2 regions of the Salinicoccus sp. RF5 genome follow, and region 2 is predicted to be linked to the other one. Evidence: riboswitches for the same ligand, from Rfam matches in the RefSeq annotation. Region 2 holds a riboswitch; the other holds the start of a gene.
The links. Region 2 has a riboswitch for S-adenosylmethionine ahead of LLU09_RS02960 (methionine ABC transporter ATP-binding protein). Riboswitches for the same ligand answer to the same signal wherever they lie in the genome.

Region 1 (7,556 bases), on a different contig from region 2:
GACCGGCAAGATCGGCATCACGAACGGACCGATCACATCGAATTCCGACACATTCGACCTGAAAATCCAGGGACGGGGCGGACATGCCTCACAGCCCGAGAACTCGATCGACCCGATCGTCATCGGCGGTCAGATCATCAGCCAGTTCCAGACGATCATTTCACGGATTGCTTCACCGCTCGATTCCGCCGTCATCTCGACGACGAAATTCCATGCCGGCAGTGCGAAGAACATCATCCCGGACAACGCCATGCTCGAAGGCAGCGTGCGCACCATCAATGATGAGACACGGGAGATGGTCAGAGAGCGTATGGAAAAGGCGGTCAAAGGCGTCTGCGACATGTACGGGGCAACTTATGACTTTTCATTCAACTACGGCTATTCTGCTGTAGTGAATGAAGATGCTGTGACGGACAGGGTCAGAAGGATGGCGACAGAGGAATTTGGGGACAAGGTATTTGAGTATCCGCTCGCAATGGGCGGGGAAGACTTCGCCGCCTTCTCCCGCATCATACCGGCGACCTATGCCTGGATCGGTGCAGGCAACAAGGAGAAGGATATGGAATATCCACACCACCATCCGAAGTTCGGCATCGATGAAGACAGCTTCATCGACGGCGTGAAGATGATGGTCCTGACGGCATTTGAAATGACACAGCCTGAATAATTTTGGAATCAAACGAAAAATGACCTGGTCCTAAGAGGATCAGGTCATTTTTGATGGGGGAGTGTTTTTCGTCCAACTTGCCATCGTTTCGGCTGCGATGGTGAATTAACGGTTTAACTTGCCATCGTTTCGGCTGCGATGGTGAATTAGCGGTTTAACTTGCCATCGTTTCGGCTGCGATGGTGAATTAGCGGTTTAACTTGCCATCGTTTCGGCTGCGATGGTGAATTAGCGGTTTAACTTGCCATCGTTTCGGTTGCGATGGTGAATTAGCGGTTTAACTTGCCATCGTTTCGATTGCGATGGTGAATTAGCGGTTTAACTTGCCATCGTTTCGGTTGCGATGGTGAATTGGGAGCCTAACTCGCAGTCGGAAACGCTGCGACTGTGAATAGACGACATCCGTTACGCATTAAGTTTCCGTGGGAAACCAATGAGTATCGCGATGATGCCACAGATCAGGAGCATCGCGGGATAGATGGAATACGGAATCATGGCGACGGGTGAAATGGCTGCAAGGCCTGCCGCAGCGAGCATCTGTCCGCCGTAGGGGATGAGTCCCTGGAAGGCGGCGGCGAAGATATCGAGGATGCTCGCGGACTTCCTCCGGTCGACACCATATTCATCGGCAATGTCTTTGGCCAGGGGTCCCGTGATGATGATGGAAATCGTATTGTTGGCGGTGCTGAGATCTGTTGCACTGACGAGTGAAGCGATCCCGAACTCTGCACCTCTTCTGGAGCGGATCCTGCTCGTGATGAAGTGGAGCAGGTAGTCGATGCCGCCGTAATGCTGGATCAGTGCGATGAGTCCGCCGATCAGTATGGCGATGATGGAAATGTTCTGCATATTGCCGATACCTTCGCCGGCAGCAGTGACGAATGATGTGAATGTATAGGACCCGTCAAGGAAGCCGACGAGTCCGGCAAAGACAATGCCTCCGGAAAGGACGATCAATACATTGACCCCGAGCAGTGCGATTATCAGAACAGCGAGGTAGGGCAGTACTTTTAACAGGTTGTAGTCGAGATCCGTCGCGGGGGTCGTCGACTGTCCGGACGAGATGAACCAGAGTATGATGACTGTTGCGATGGCGCCCGGCAGCACAATGAAGAAATTCGTCTTGAACTTATCAGACATCTTGACCTCCTGGGACTGTGTGGAAACGATCGTCGTATCGGAAATGACCGACAGGTTGTCCCCAAACATGGCGCCGCCGATGACTGTGGCAAGTGCAAGGGCCAGTGAAAGATCCGTCTGTCCGGCTATGCCGATGGCGATGGGGGCAAGTGCTACGACAGTACCCGTTGAGGTCCCCATCGAAATGGAGATGAAGCAGCAGATGATGAACAGGCCGATCAGCAGCAGATTGCTCGGCAGGAGTGACAGGCCGAGATTGACTGTGGACTCCACAGCCCCCATATTCTCTGCGACCTGCGAGAATGCGCCGGCGAGTAGGAAGATGAGCACCATCAGCATGATGTTCTCCCGTCCGGCACCCTGGGTCACGATACCGATCTTCTCATTCAGACGGTCTTTCGGTTTTATCAGCATCGCTGCAACGATGGCGACGATGAGTGCAACGGTGATCGGCATCGCTTGGAAGTCCCGGGTGATGATGCCAGTACCGATGAACAGTGCGACAAAAATGAGCAGTGGGAGCAGTGCGAGTGGATTGCCCCGTGTATTATCCTTCATGGTGAACAGCCTCCAATGGTTTGATGATGGTCATGAGAAATAAAAAAGCCCACTTCATAGAAGAAGAGGGCAGGAATACATCTCTTCTTATCTTCAAGCAATTACGCTTCTGGAATTGGCACGGGCCGGCTAAGGCTGTTGCCGAGGCTTCAAAGGGCCAGTCCCTCCACCTCTCTGGATAAGAATCATCTCAATTTAATTTAAGACAAACTTTACCGCCTTTCGTCCACACTGTCAACAGGAAATATTTTGTTTATTCCAAACAATTCGGGTGATGACATGAATCTTCACATCGATTGCACCTTGCTCTATACTTGAATGGCAAAAATAAAATAGTGGAGGGGATACCATGAGTATGGAATATGCACCACCTTTAAGCTTTGGACGGGATGGGGCCAAAAAGCATGTTGAAGTTTTTCTGAACACCGCCTGTCCGTATTGCCACAACTTTTTTCTGGCTGCCCACGAAGCTGTGATGCCGCGTGTCGAATCGGGGGAAGTACGATACACCATAAAGCACTATGACAAACCGAAGGTGCGGCTGCTCCATGGTACGATAGCCAACCTTTTTCTGGACTATAACCAGCCCAATGAAGCATATGAAATCATGAAGTCCCTGTTCCTGACACAGAAGGAATGGGCGCATCTCGACAGCGGGGAAATCGAACAGATGATGGAGCAGGAGTATGGCTGCCAGGAGCAGAGGAGTACGATGAACTTGAGCCTCGATATTACAAAGGAGGCGCTGGAGCGTTCAATTCTGGTTGTGCCGACGGTCTTCATAAATGGCGAAAAATTCGAGTTCGACAGTATGAGTGAGCCGAGGAAAATATCTGAAAAGCTGGCATATATGCTGGATTGATGAGGGATGTATGTGTTGAAAGAAGCCCGGTCAAACTTACATTGAAGCTAGTGGAGGTACAATAAAAAGAGGCAGCTTTCGCTGCCATAAAGATGACGGTCTGCTCTGCCGGAATAACTGCGTCAAGCCCGACATGCGAGTTCTACTGACCTATCAGTGCATCTTCCGGATCAGAGCCTTGTTCTTTTCCTTGAAGATGTCATTGTGTGAGGAGACCATGCCATCTTCAGGGGCATCCGATTTGATGAATGTCTTCGCATGATTGGCTGCCTGGGCGGCTTCTGTGAAGCATCCGGCGATCAGCCGGACTTTGCCGTCATAGACGATCTGGTCACCACAGGCATAGATGCCGGGCACGGGTGTGTCCGCGACATCATGGGTCTTGATCATCTGATGGTCGTTGTACCTGATGTCGCCTTCAAGGGAGTTGAGGAATTCACAGTTTGATTCATAGCCGTGGCTGACAAGGACATCGTCGACATCGAGTGACAGACCATTATTGAGTTTGACCGAGGCGATGGCATCACCGGCATCGTTCGGATGGAGCATCTCTATTGCACACTGCGCGCACATCTGAATATTATCTTTCCGGTGAAGGGAGGCGATCATCGCTTCATGCCCCTTCATTTCTTCACTCCTGTAGACCATCGTGACCGAGGCAGCGACTTCCGAGAGTGCATCCGCCCAGTCGACCGCCGTATTGCCGGCGCCTGAGATGAGCACATTCCGGTCTTTGAAGCGTTCGAGCCTTTTGACGGTATAGTGAAGGTTCGTCAGTTCGTATGCTTCAGCGCCTTCGATCTTCAACCTGACTGGAGTGAAGATGCCGCGTCCGGAGGCGATGATCAGTGTCCGGCTGTAGAAGGATCCCCGGTCGGTTACGGTTTCGAAGTGGTCCGCGTGGCGGATGACCGATTGGCATGTCGTCGAGACATGGATTTCAGGGTGGAAGGTCTTTGCCTGGGTGATCATCTGTTGTTTGATATCCTCAGCCGGCTGAGGGGGGATGCCGCCGATGTCCCAAATTATCTTCTCGGGATATATATTGAGTTTTCCGCCAAGTTCCGAATGATGATCGATGAGCTGGACACTCATGCCGCGCAGCCCTGCATAGAAACTTGCATACAAACCTGCAGGCCCTCCGCCGATGATGAGTGTGTCAGAAATATTCATGGCCATTCCCCATTTCTATTGAAATTTCCCCTATTCTCGTTTATTATATAGTCAATGAGAATGATTATCAATATCGACAACTCAAATAAATCATAGCGGGGTAGAAAAATGAAAAAGTTCATCGGGTTATTCGCAATACTTATGGTACTGGTTCTTGCAGCATGTGGCAATTCAGAGGAATCGTCAGAAGAAGCGACGGATGAATCGGCAGCAGGAGAGACGAGCGGAGGTTCGGCAGAGGATGCTTCAAGCGGCATGGTCTCCTACACGACTGATGCAGGCGAGGAGATAGAGATTCCTGAAGATCCACAGCGCATCGTCATCCTCGGGATGAGCTATTTCGGGAATCTGATGCACATGGATGCCAACGTCGTCGGCGCGCATGCGAGGGTGACGGAAAGCGAAGTGCTTGAGCCATACACTGAGGGCATCGAGCTGATTGAAGAGGGGAATATTGAACAGGTGATGAACGTTGACCCGGATTTGATAATTACCTTTAATTCCGACGAAAATTTAGATAAACTGGAAGCGGTAGCTCCTACAATTCCAATCGATTATGCCAAGTGGAACTATCTTGACATCCATAGGGAACTAGGTAAGATTACAGGCAATGAAGAGAAGGCGGAAGAGTGGATCGAGAACTGGGAAGCAGAACTTGAAGCGGACCGTGAAGTGGTCCAGGAGGCCATCGGTGAAGATACAACCGCAAGCGTCATAGAGCAGTTCGCCAAAGACATATATGTATATGGTACAAACTGGGGCCGCGGCACCGAAATCATCTATCAGGGGCTGGATGTAAAAGTGCCTGAAGCCGTCCAGGACGAAGTCGTCGAAACCGGCTGGAAGAAGATTTCCGCTGAGGAGATAGAGAAATATGCGGGCGACTACATGTTCGTCGGCACGGGTGATTCCGGTGCGGACAACGCCTACAAGGACACGGAAGTATGGAACGGCCTCGACGCTGTACAGAATGACAATGTCATCGAATTCGATTCCCCGACATTCTACTATAACGACCCTTATTCATTGGAATACCAGAAGGAGATCATTGTAGACGCATTGACGAAATAAAAATAGGCAGGTGTCATGGATGACGAGTGTAATGCTGAAAGATATAAAAGTCGAACTGAATGAGCGCACGATCCTCAATCGCATCAATATGGAGCTGGTGGAGGGCAAGGTGACGACCATCATCGGCCCGAACGGCTGCGGCAAGTCGACGATGCTGAAGACGATTTCGAGAATCATCTCAGCCAAGGAGGGCGGTGTCTATATCAACGATATGGATATCCGTCAGATGAAGTCGAAGGATGTCGCCAAAAAGGTTGGCATACTCTCCCAGAAGAACCGCCTCCAGTATGATGTCAAAGTGCGCGACCTGGTGAGCTTCAGCCGGTATCCGCACCTGAAACGGTTCCAGAGCCTGAAACCGGACGACTATAAGATCATCGACTGGGCGCTCAAGGAGACCGGCGCCATCGAGTTCAGTGACCGCATGATGAGCGAGCTCTCAGGCGGTCAGGCACAGCGCGTATGGATCAGCCTGCTCCTCGCACAGGGGGCAGATGTCCTGCTGCTCGACGAACCGACGACATACCTCGACATCCACCACCAGCTTGAGACACTTAACATCGTCAAACGGCTGAATGAACAGACGAAGCAGACGGTCGTGATGGTGCTGCATGACATCAACCACGCAATAAAATATTCCGATCACCTCATCATCATGGATCAGGGTGAAATCATAGAAAGTGGCCATCCGACCGATGTGCTGACAAATGACATCCTGAACAATGTATTCAACATCAATGGAAAAATCACCATCGATCCGCTGACAGGCAAACCGATTCTCGCAGATTATGATCTGTTCTGCCAGACAGTCAAAGAGGTCCAGCATGGATCGTAAATGGTATCCTTTGCCCATCGTAGCGATGGGCATTCTTTTGTCTTTTGTGGCAGCGATGATGTTCGGAACGAATACATACACGCTCCAGCAGGTGCTTGAGGTGATTTTCAGCCTGGATATGACGGATCAGGCCCATCAGATCCTGTACGAAATCCGGATGCCCCGTGTGCTCGGCGCACTGCTCGCCGGCTTCATGATCAGCATATCGGGTCTCGTCCTCCAGTCCGTCACGCACAATGACCTGAGTGAGCCGAGCATACTCGGCATCAATGCCGGGGCCAACCTGGCGATCATCGTCGGGGCGCTGGTGCTTCCTACACTGCCGTTCATCGGGGTGATGGGCATCGGTTTTATCGGTGGCATGCTGGTCGGGTTGGTGATCCTTTCAATGACCCGCTACCGCTCTCCGATGCACCTGATTCTGGCCGGCGCCGGAATCAGCCTCTTGCTTTATGCGGTGACGGATTTTCTGGTGATCACATTCGGCCTGGGCCAGTATGTTGCGTTCTTCACGGCAGGCGGTGCTGCCGGACAGTCGATGTCGAATATCGTCCTGGTCTTTCCGATTGCCTTGGTGCTTGCGACCGTACTGCTCTTTTTGGCAAAGGAGCTTGATATCCTCCTGTTCGGGGATGAAATGGCGGTTTCGCTCGGCCAGAATCAGACACTCTATCGCGGAGTGACGCTGGTTCTTGCCATCATGCTTGCAAGCATGGCCGTTGCCATGGTGGGTAACGTGGTGTTCCTGGGATTGCTTGTGCCCCACATCGTCAAGATGCTTTTCGGCAATATGCACCGGTTCACCATCATCTATACCGGGATGCTCGGGGCGATGATATTCGCCTTATCCGACATGTTCGCCAGAGTATTCAATGAAACACCTGTCAACGCCATCATCGCGGTGATCGGCCTGCCTTTCTTCATCTACATCATCAAGAAGCGGGGGCGGAAATATGCGTAACAGTATGAAATTCATCATCATCATCGCCCTGCTCATCGCAATCGTAGTCACTCATCTGCTTACCGGTACCTTCAGTCTGGCTCCCGGCGACCTGATGGATCTACTGATCAATCAGGCAGGGGAGGATGTGCGGCTCGTACTGTTCGAGTTCAGGATGCCGCGCATCATCGTCACCCTGGTCTGTGGCGCAGCCCTTGCATTGAGCGGTCTCATACTGCAGGTCATCTCGAAGAATCCGCTTGCCGACCCGGGCATCATCGGTGTCAATGCCGGCAGCGGATTCGGCGTG
Region 2 (7,556 bases):
CGCTTGTAGTTCTTTCTGCGCTTGAATTTCACCACGTCGATCTTCTTGCCGCGGCCGTGCTTTTCAACTTTCGCAGATACAGTTGCACCTTCAACTGTAGGCGCACCGACCTTAACGGAATCTCCACCTACGAAGAGCACTTTGTCGAATGTGAAGGTCGCACCTTCCTCTGCATCAATTTTCTCTACATAGATCGTTTGACCAGATTCGACTTTAATCTGTTTACCACCTGTTTCGATAATTGCAAACATACTTACACCTCCTGATTTAAAATAAGACACGCCATCTACAGGTGGATTTGCATCACTTGAACCTGTAATTGAGCGGTTGATGTCTACATTATCACCAACTACTGCATTATACCAACGGTGTTCCCTGCTGTCAATGCTTTGGCAGTACCTCTTTTCTGACCTTGGAAGTCTTCAGTGCGATGATGAAAACAAGGATGAAGATCAGCGCGTTCAGGAGCAGGCTCGGCGCCGCCCTGAGCGCCAGATAATCGAATGCCGACAGATGCACCATGTCGAGCGCACTGTAGACGAAGTAGATGTAGAGGTCATAGAAGAAGGTCAGGAGCAGCACGACGAATGCCAGGGCGACGAAGTCCTTATGGAAGACCCTGAATGCGGTGTGCATGAACAGGACGAAAGCCACCATGCCAAACGTATGGATGCCGTAGAGCGATCCTATGTACAGGTCCAGCATGGCACCGAAGACGACGCCGAGCAGAACACTCATCCTGGGACTGGCATATACCGAGACGAGCAGTATGAACATCAGCAGTGCCCGGGGGACGAAATAAACCTCCACACCGCCGATTTCCATCGGGCTGAAGTCTGCAAACAGGAAATCCACATACATCAGCAGGAATGAAAACAGAAATATTATGATCGCCCTCATGCTATTCCTCCATGGATTCCGGATTTCTTTCGATTACGAAGACGACATCGACATCATCGACATTGCCCTTCATCTGGACGTAGGCATTCTGGCTCAATCCATATTCGTCATTCTGGACCTCCACGACCGTCCCGATGAGGAGGCCTTCAGGATAGTCGCCGACGAGTCCGCTCGTAAGCACTTCATCCCCGCGAGCAAGTCCGCTGCGGTTCTTTATGTTTTCGATGACCAGAAGGTTCCGTTCCGTATCGTATTCGCGAATGTTGCCGTAGATCGGATTGCCATCATGAATGACCTCCACAGACATGTTGTTCTGGGATACGTCAGTCGTCAGCAGTTCGACATAGCTGGAGCCGCCGTTCGCACGTGCGACTGTGCCGATCAGGCCCTCCGGCGTCATGACCGCCATCCCTTCATCGATGCCGTCCGCCTCCCCCTTGTCGATGGTGAAATTGTTCAGCCACTGGTCCGGGGAGCGGGAGATCACCCTTGCATTGATGCTTTCATAGGACTGCTTGGAACTGATGTCCAAAGCTTCCCTCAGTTCTTCATTCTCGGCCTTGAGACGTTCCAGGTCCGACTGCATCTGGGGCAGCATCTCCAGCTGTGCCCTGAGCTGTTCATTCTCCTCAACCGCATTGAAGCTCTGCCTGATGCTCGAGAATATGCTGCCGGCAAAGTTGAGCGGTGCCTCGATGATCATCTGTGAGCCGGCAGCCGCATCGGCGGTGAACTGTTCAGCTTTGGTCGTGGTACTGCGGTCGGTGATCGAGAAACCGATCAGGATGATGAGTATGATGATGCCGAATAGGATCATCAGCATGCGGTTACGGTTGAAAAGCCTGTTCACTGTAGAGCGCCTCCATTAATACGTTGATATATGATAAAAGAATACCATACACGGCCGGTTCTGATAAGCATATGTAAAATAAAAAAATAGAGAGGCGGCAGCCTCTCTACAACAGATAAGATAATAATATATATGATATCTAGAACAAGAATGGATCTGTTCTATCAAAAGCCACGATTCATGATGGACATCATTACTTCATGACTTGTTATGTCGTTTTCATTACATCTATTATGTTACATGTATTCGGGGATGCTTTCAAGGGGTGATTCGAAATTAAATGTTGTACTTTTCCACGTCACTGCCATAGATGACGGATATTCCCAAAGCGGGAAATAACATCTTCCAGCATCTGATCCCTGACGGCAAGGGATATTCTGATGTAGCCGCTCCCCCTCGATCCGAAGGGAATGCCCGGGGTCACGAGGATGGACTGCTCCTTCATCAGAAACTCCCTGAAGGACTCCCCATCATGGCCTTCCGGCACACGGATCCATCCGAATATTCCGCCCCTTATGGGATTGATCGGGATGCCCATCTCTTTGAATGCCCCGGTCACCAGGGCACTCCGCCGCCGGAACTTCTCCTCCTGGTGCGGCAGTATCTCTCCTGCATTTTCCAATGCTGCAATGGATGCATCCTGCAGGACACCCCACATCCCTGTCTGGGTATGATCCTGATACGTATTGATCGCTTCGATCATTTCATGGTTGCCTACCGCAAAGCCCACCCGGAAACCGGACATGTTGAAGCCCTTGGAAAGTGAGTATATCTCGATGGCACACTCCAGATCCGGGTCGCTTTCGAGCATACTCGGATGCCGACCTTCGAAGGAGAACGGCGCATAGGCGAAATCATGGACGATCCGCGTCTTCGTACCTTTGAACCGCGCCACCGTGCGGTCGAAGAATTCCTTGTCTGCAACGGCGCCGAGCGGGTTGGATGGATAGTTCAAGTAGAGGAGCCTGGCATTATCGAGCTCATCGTCCGGCAACCTATCGTAATCCGGCAGGTACCCGTTTTCGGGAAGAAGCGGAAGATCATAGACCTCCCCGCGTGCAAGCCTCACGCCGGCCGCGTAGTCCGGATAGCCCGGGTTCGGCAGATAGACACCCTCGCCCGGTTCGATGAACAGCATCGGAAACTGGACCAGGGCACTTTTCGTACCATAGAGTATCGCTATATTATGCTCTGAAAGTTCCACACCATACTGGTCGGAGTAGAACCTGATGATCGCATCCTTGAAGGACTGCTTCCCTCTGAAAAGACCGTACCGCTGGTTCTCTTCATTATATAGGGCATCGGACGCCGCATCCAGGATCGGGCCCGGCGTCTCCCCATCCGGGATGCCGACCGCCAGGTTGATCAGCGGCAGTGGACCCTGTTCCACATTGCTCGCCATCGCTGTTTTGAAATAGCTGGGTGGTATGCTCTCAATCAGTCTGTTTGCCATTAGAATCCCTCCGGTTTATCGAAGCCCTGGAACTGATTGTCTATCGTCTGTTTAAAATGCTCAGACTCGACGGCTTCGATCAGGGAACGGGAAAGTTCCGTCTCCTCATCCTCTGCATTGATGACAATCTGGTTCCGGAAATTCTCGTTCATATTCTCAAGCTGCAGTGCATCCGCCAGATCCATGCCGCTTGCCAGGGCGAAGTTGCCTGGCACAAGCGAGAGTCCAATCTGATCTACACTCCTCGGCAGCTGACCCGAATCCTGGTAGACGAACTCGAGGTTCTTATTGTTCTGAAGGATGTCTTCTTCTTCGATGGCCAGCATATTGGCATCTTCAGCTATTTCTATCAGTCCTGCGTCCATCAGTGTCTGGAACCCTCTGGAGGAATTGACCGGATCGAGCGGCAATGCGACTTCGCTGCCATTCTCAATCTCTGCGATGGAATCAAACTCGCTGGAATAGAGCCCCATCGGTGCAGTCGGCACCTGGATCAGGTTGATGAAGTCGGTGCCATTTTCGTTGTTGAAGTCCTGCATGAACGACTTGTTCTGATAGAGGTTGGCATCGAGGTCGCCATTATGCAGCGCATTGTTCGGCTGGATGTAATCCGTATATTCGACGATTTCCACCACATAACCCTGCTCTTCAAGTGCCGGCTTCAGTGCAAAGTTCACCATATCACTGTACGGCCCCGTTGATGCACCGATTGTAATGACCTCGCCCTCCCCTTCATAGAGCAGGGCGCTCGATCCGATGATCACTGCCAGTGTCGAAGCAAGAAATATCAATATTCCGCGCATATCAGTTCCCCTCCTGTCTTTGGCTCAAGTAGTCCCCAATGAGCTGTATCAGCTGGACGATGATGATCAGCACGACGACTGTCGCAACCATCGTCACCGTATCATAGCGGTAATAGCCATATCTGATGGCAAGGTCGCCGATGCCGCCCCCGCCGACCACCCCCGCCGTTGCACTGAATGCGACGATGGAGATGATCGTCAGCGTAATCGCCTGGGTGATCCCGCGTTTCGATTCCGGAATCAGGACGTCCGTCACGATCAGCCATAGGGAGGCACCACCGGCGATGCTCGCCTCAATGACACCCGTATTGACGCCGTTGAAGCTTGTTTCAACAAGCCGTGCAAACAGCGGGATGGCTGCGAGCGACAACGCCACGCTCGCAAATACAGGACCATGCGAACTGTTCGTCAGCCATGTCGCAATCGGCATGATTGCGACGATCAGTATGATGAATGGGAATGAGCGGATGACGTTGGTCACTGCGCCCAGAAACTGGTTTAAAGGCTTTATCCGAAACAGCAGCGGATTCGCCGTGATATAGAGCAGTATGCCGAGCGGCAGCCCGAGCAGCACCGCAAAGAAGATGGAGATGGAAACCATCAGTGTCGTCTCAAGCAGTGCACGGTAAAGGAGCGGTGCAATCTCAGTCAATCTCTGCATAGATTTCAGCCCTTTCTATTCCTTTGGATTCATCGATGAAGCTTTTCAGACGCGCTATTTCGTCCGGTTCGCCCTTGATGTGGAGCATCAGGAAGCCGAGAGGCATATCATGTATGTATTCGATGCGTCCGTTCAGAATGCTGATGTCACATTCAAAATGGCGGTAGAGCTGGTTCACATAGTTCGCCTCAGCATGCTCGTTGAGGAATTTGATCGTAATCACTTCGGAACGATCGTTCACCTCGATATGGGAAGGGATGACAAAATCATATATATCCTGTACGAAGCCCCTCGTCACATCATGCTTCGGATGGCTGAATATGCTGTAGACGTCATCGATCTCTACAACTTCACCTTCCGTCATGACGCCGACACGGTCTGCAACTTCCTTTATGACTTCCATTTCATGGGTGATCAAGACGATTGTGATGCCAAGCTCCCTATTGATCCGCTTCAGAAGTTTCAGGATGGTCTTCGTCGTATCGGGGTCTAGTGCACTGGTCGCTTCATCGCACAGCAGGACATCCGGATGGTTCGCAAGGGCCCGTGCGATGCCGACACGCTGCTTCTGGCCGCCGCTCAGATTTTTCGGATAGCTGTCCGCCTTGTCGCCGAGTCCGACAAGGTCGAGAAGTTCCTCGATCCGTCCCCGCGTTTTCTTTTTGTCATACTTGCTTGCCTTAAGAACGAATTCAATATTCTGATAGACCGTCTTCGATTCGATCAGATTGAACTGCTGAAAGATCATGCCGATTTTCTGCCGGCGGATTCTGAGGTCCTCCCCCGTCAGACTTCCAAGCTCAGTCCCGTTCACGTTCACTTTGCCGGAACTCGGTGCCTCAAGCAGATTGATCAGTCTGAGCAGCGTACTCTTCCCTGCCCCGCTAAAGCCGATCAGTCCAAATATCTCCCCTTCCTCTATCGTCAGGGAAAGTTTTTTCAAAGCCTCGATCCTCTTCCCCTTGACCTCATATGTCTTCGACACATCTTCAAGCACAATTGCCATTCCACCACTTCCTTCCTAAAAATGAAAAGCCACCTGCCCAAAGGCAAATGGCTTCGATCGTTTATCTGCCAAGCCTGCGGCTTGCGGGATTTAGCACAGTGCCTTACGGCCTGTTGCTGAAGCTTCACAGGGCCCAATCCCTCCACTTCTCTGGATAAAAGTATTCAATTGAATGCTCATCACTCTACATTAATGTGGGAGAAAAGTCAAATTTCAAAATATTTTCTCCCACAGTTATTCCACTCCGGATACATGGGCCACCTGCATGGTGTACATCTTGGCGTATTCTCCGCCCGATTTGAGGAGGGCCTCATGACTGCCCCGCTCGACAATACGTCCGGCATCAAGCAGGAGGATCTGATCTGCATGCTGGATCGTCGAGAGTCTGTGTGCAATGATGAATGTCGTCCGATTCCGGCTTACGACCTTCATGGCATGCTGGATCATCTGCTCCGTCTCCGAATCGATGTTGCTTGTCGCCTCATCCAGTACGAGCACCTTCGGATCGAACACCAAGGCACGTGCGAATGAAATCAGCTGCCGTTCCCCAAGGGACAGTGTCGAACCGCGTTCTGCAAGTTCTGTATGCACGCCATCCGGCAGCCTGGAGAGCATTTCAGCTCCACCCACACTCACGAGCGCCGCCTCTGCCTCCGCTTTCGTAATATCGGTATTGTTCAGCCTGAGGTTGAACAGCAGCGTCCCGCTGTAGATGAAGGGATCCTGGAGCACAATCGACATGTACTGCCTCAAAGACTGCTTGCCGATGGTTCGGATATCCCTGCCATCGAACCGTATGGTGCCCCCGGTCGGGTCATAGAACCGCATCAGCAGGTTGATGATCGAACTTTTGCCGGACCCTGTATGGCCGACAAGTGCCACCGTCTCTCCCGGTGATACTTCCATATTGATGTCCTCAAGCATCTGATTTTTGCCGTCATATGAAAAACCAACCCGTTCGAAGGCGATATGTCCATCAAATTCGCCAAGCACACCCGTGTCATCCTCTTCTGCCTGAGCATCCAGCAGTTCGAACACTTTGAGCGCTGCCACCCGCGCCTGTTCATATATATCCAATTGGCGGATGATCTCGAACAACGGGTTGAAGTAGCGTGTAATATAGTCGACCAGGATATACATCGTCCCGACCGACAGGGCTGCCGACCCGTCGAGGAAAGCGGAGGCGAATATATAGACCAGCACAGCGAACAGCAGGGAACGGAAGGTCCCCATAAGGTTCTCTCCAGTGGCACTTTCAAGTCTGATCAGGCTGTTCGAACTTCTGACATAGCCATCGTTCAGATTTTTGAACTCCTCCGTCACCTGGGATTCCCGGTTGAAGGTCTGGATGATCGGCATGCCGCTGATCGACTCATTCAGCATGGCGTTGATGTCGCTGTTCCGCTCCCGCCGCATATGATTGTACCCTTCCGAATACTTCCTGTAGAGCACCATCCATATGAGGACGAGAGGGATGACCATGAGCATGGCAAGTCCCGCCCAGAAGTTGATGAAGAATGTCACTGCCGTAATGCCGCCGATGGTCAGAGTGCTCACCAGAAACATCGGCAGCACCTCTGAGAACATATGCAGGATGGATTCCGTATCATTCGTGATTCGGGCAACCACCTTGCCGGCCGGCAGATCGTCGAAGTAGCGGATCGGCAGCTTCTGCACATGCCGGAAGACATCGTTGCGGATGTCCTGCACTACGAGGGCACCCGATTTCTGCAGCACGATTTCCTGCAGGTAGCTGAAGATGGCGTGCATCATCTTGATGCTGAGGAATACGCCAAGGAGCTGGTAGATCGGCAGCATTTCTATCTCCCCTGTACCATCCTGTATATGACGGTCGAGGATCTGCATGGCAATAAAAGGCCCGA

Region 1: another riboswitch for S-adenosylmethionine. It lies ahead of LLU09_RS08355 (Na+/H+ antiporter NhaC family protein); the one in region 2 lies ahead of LLU09_RS02960 (methionine ABC transporter ATP-binding protein).

What each region holds. Positions count from the first base shown of each region.
Region 1 covers NZ_JAJGRC010000002.1:290,435-297,990, forward strand. The annotation lists gene LLU09_RS08350 (amidohydrolase) at 1-667, shown strand, start outside; gene LLU09_RS08355 (Na+/H+ antiporter NhaC family protein) at 1,073-2,365, opposite strand; SAM riboswitch class I at 2,450-2,550, opposite strand; gene LLU09_RS08360 (thioredoxin domain-containing protein) at 2,715-3,227, shown strand; gene LLU09_RS08365 (NAD(P)/FAD-dependent oxidoreductase) at 3,381-4,400, opposite strand; gene LLU09_RS08370 (ABC transporter substrate-binding protein) at 4,509-5,471, shown strand; gene LLU09_RS08375 (ABC transporter ATP-binding protein) at 5,491-6,306, shown strand; gene LLU09_RS08380 (FecCD family ABC transporter permease) at 6,296-7,267, shown strand; gene LLU09_RS08385 (FecCD family ABC transporter permease) at 7,260-7,556, shown strand, end outside.
Region 2 covers NZ_JAJGRC010000001.1:533,748-541,303, forward strand. The annotation lists gene rplU (50S ribosomal protein L21) at 1-251, opposite strand, end outside; ribosomal protein L21 leader region at 266-339, opposite strand; gene mreD (rod shape-determining protein MreD) at 382-900, opposite strand; gene mreC (rod shape-determining protein MreC) at 902-1,750, opposite strand; gene LLU09_RS02945 (aminotransferase class I/II-fold pyridoxal phosphate-dependent enzyme) at 2,049-3,203, opposite strand; gene LLU09_RS02950 (MetQ/NlpA family ABC transporter substrate-binding protein) at 3,203-4,006, opposite strand; gene LLU09_RS02955 (methionine ABC transporter permease) at 4,008-4,667, opposite strand; gene LLU09_RS02960 (methionine ABC transporter ATP-binding protein) at 4,651-5,673, opposite strand; SAM riboswitch class I at 5,732-5,834, opposite strand; gene LLU09_RS02965 (ABC transporter ATP-binding protein) at 5,908-7,556, opposite strand, start outside.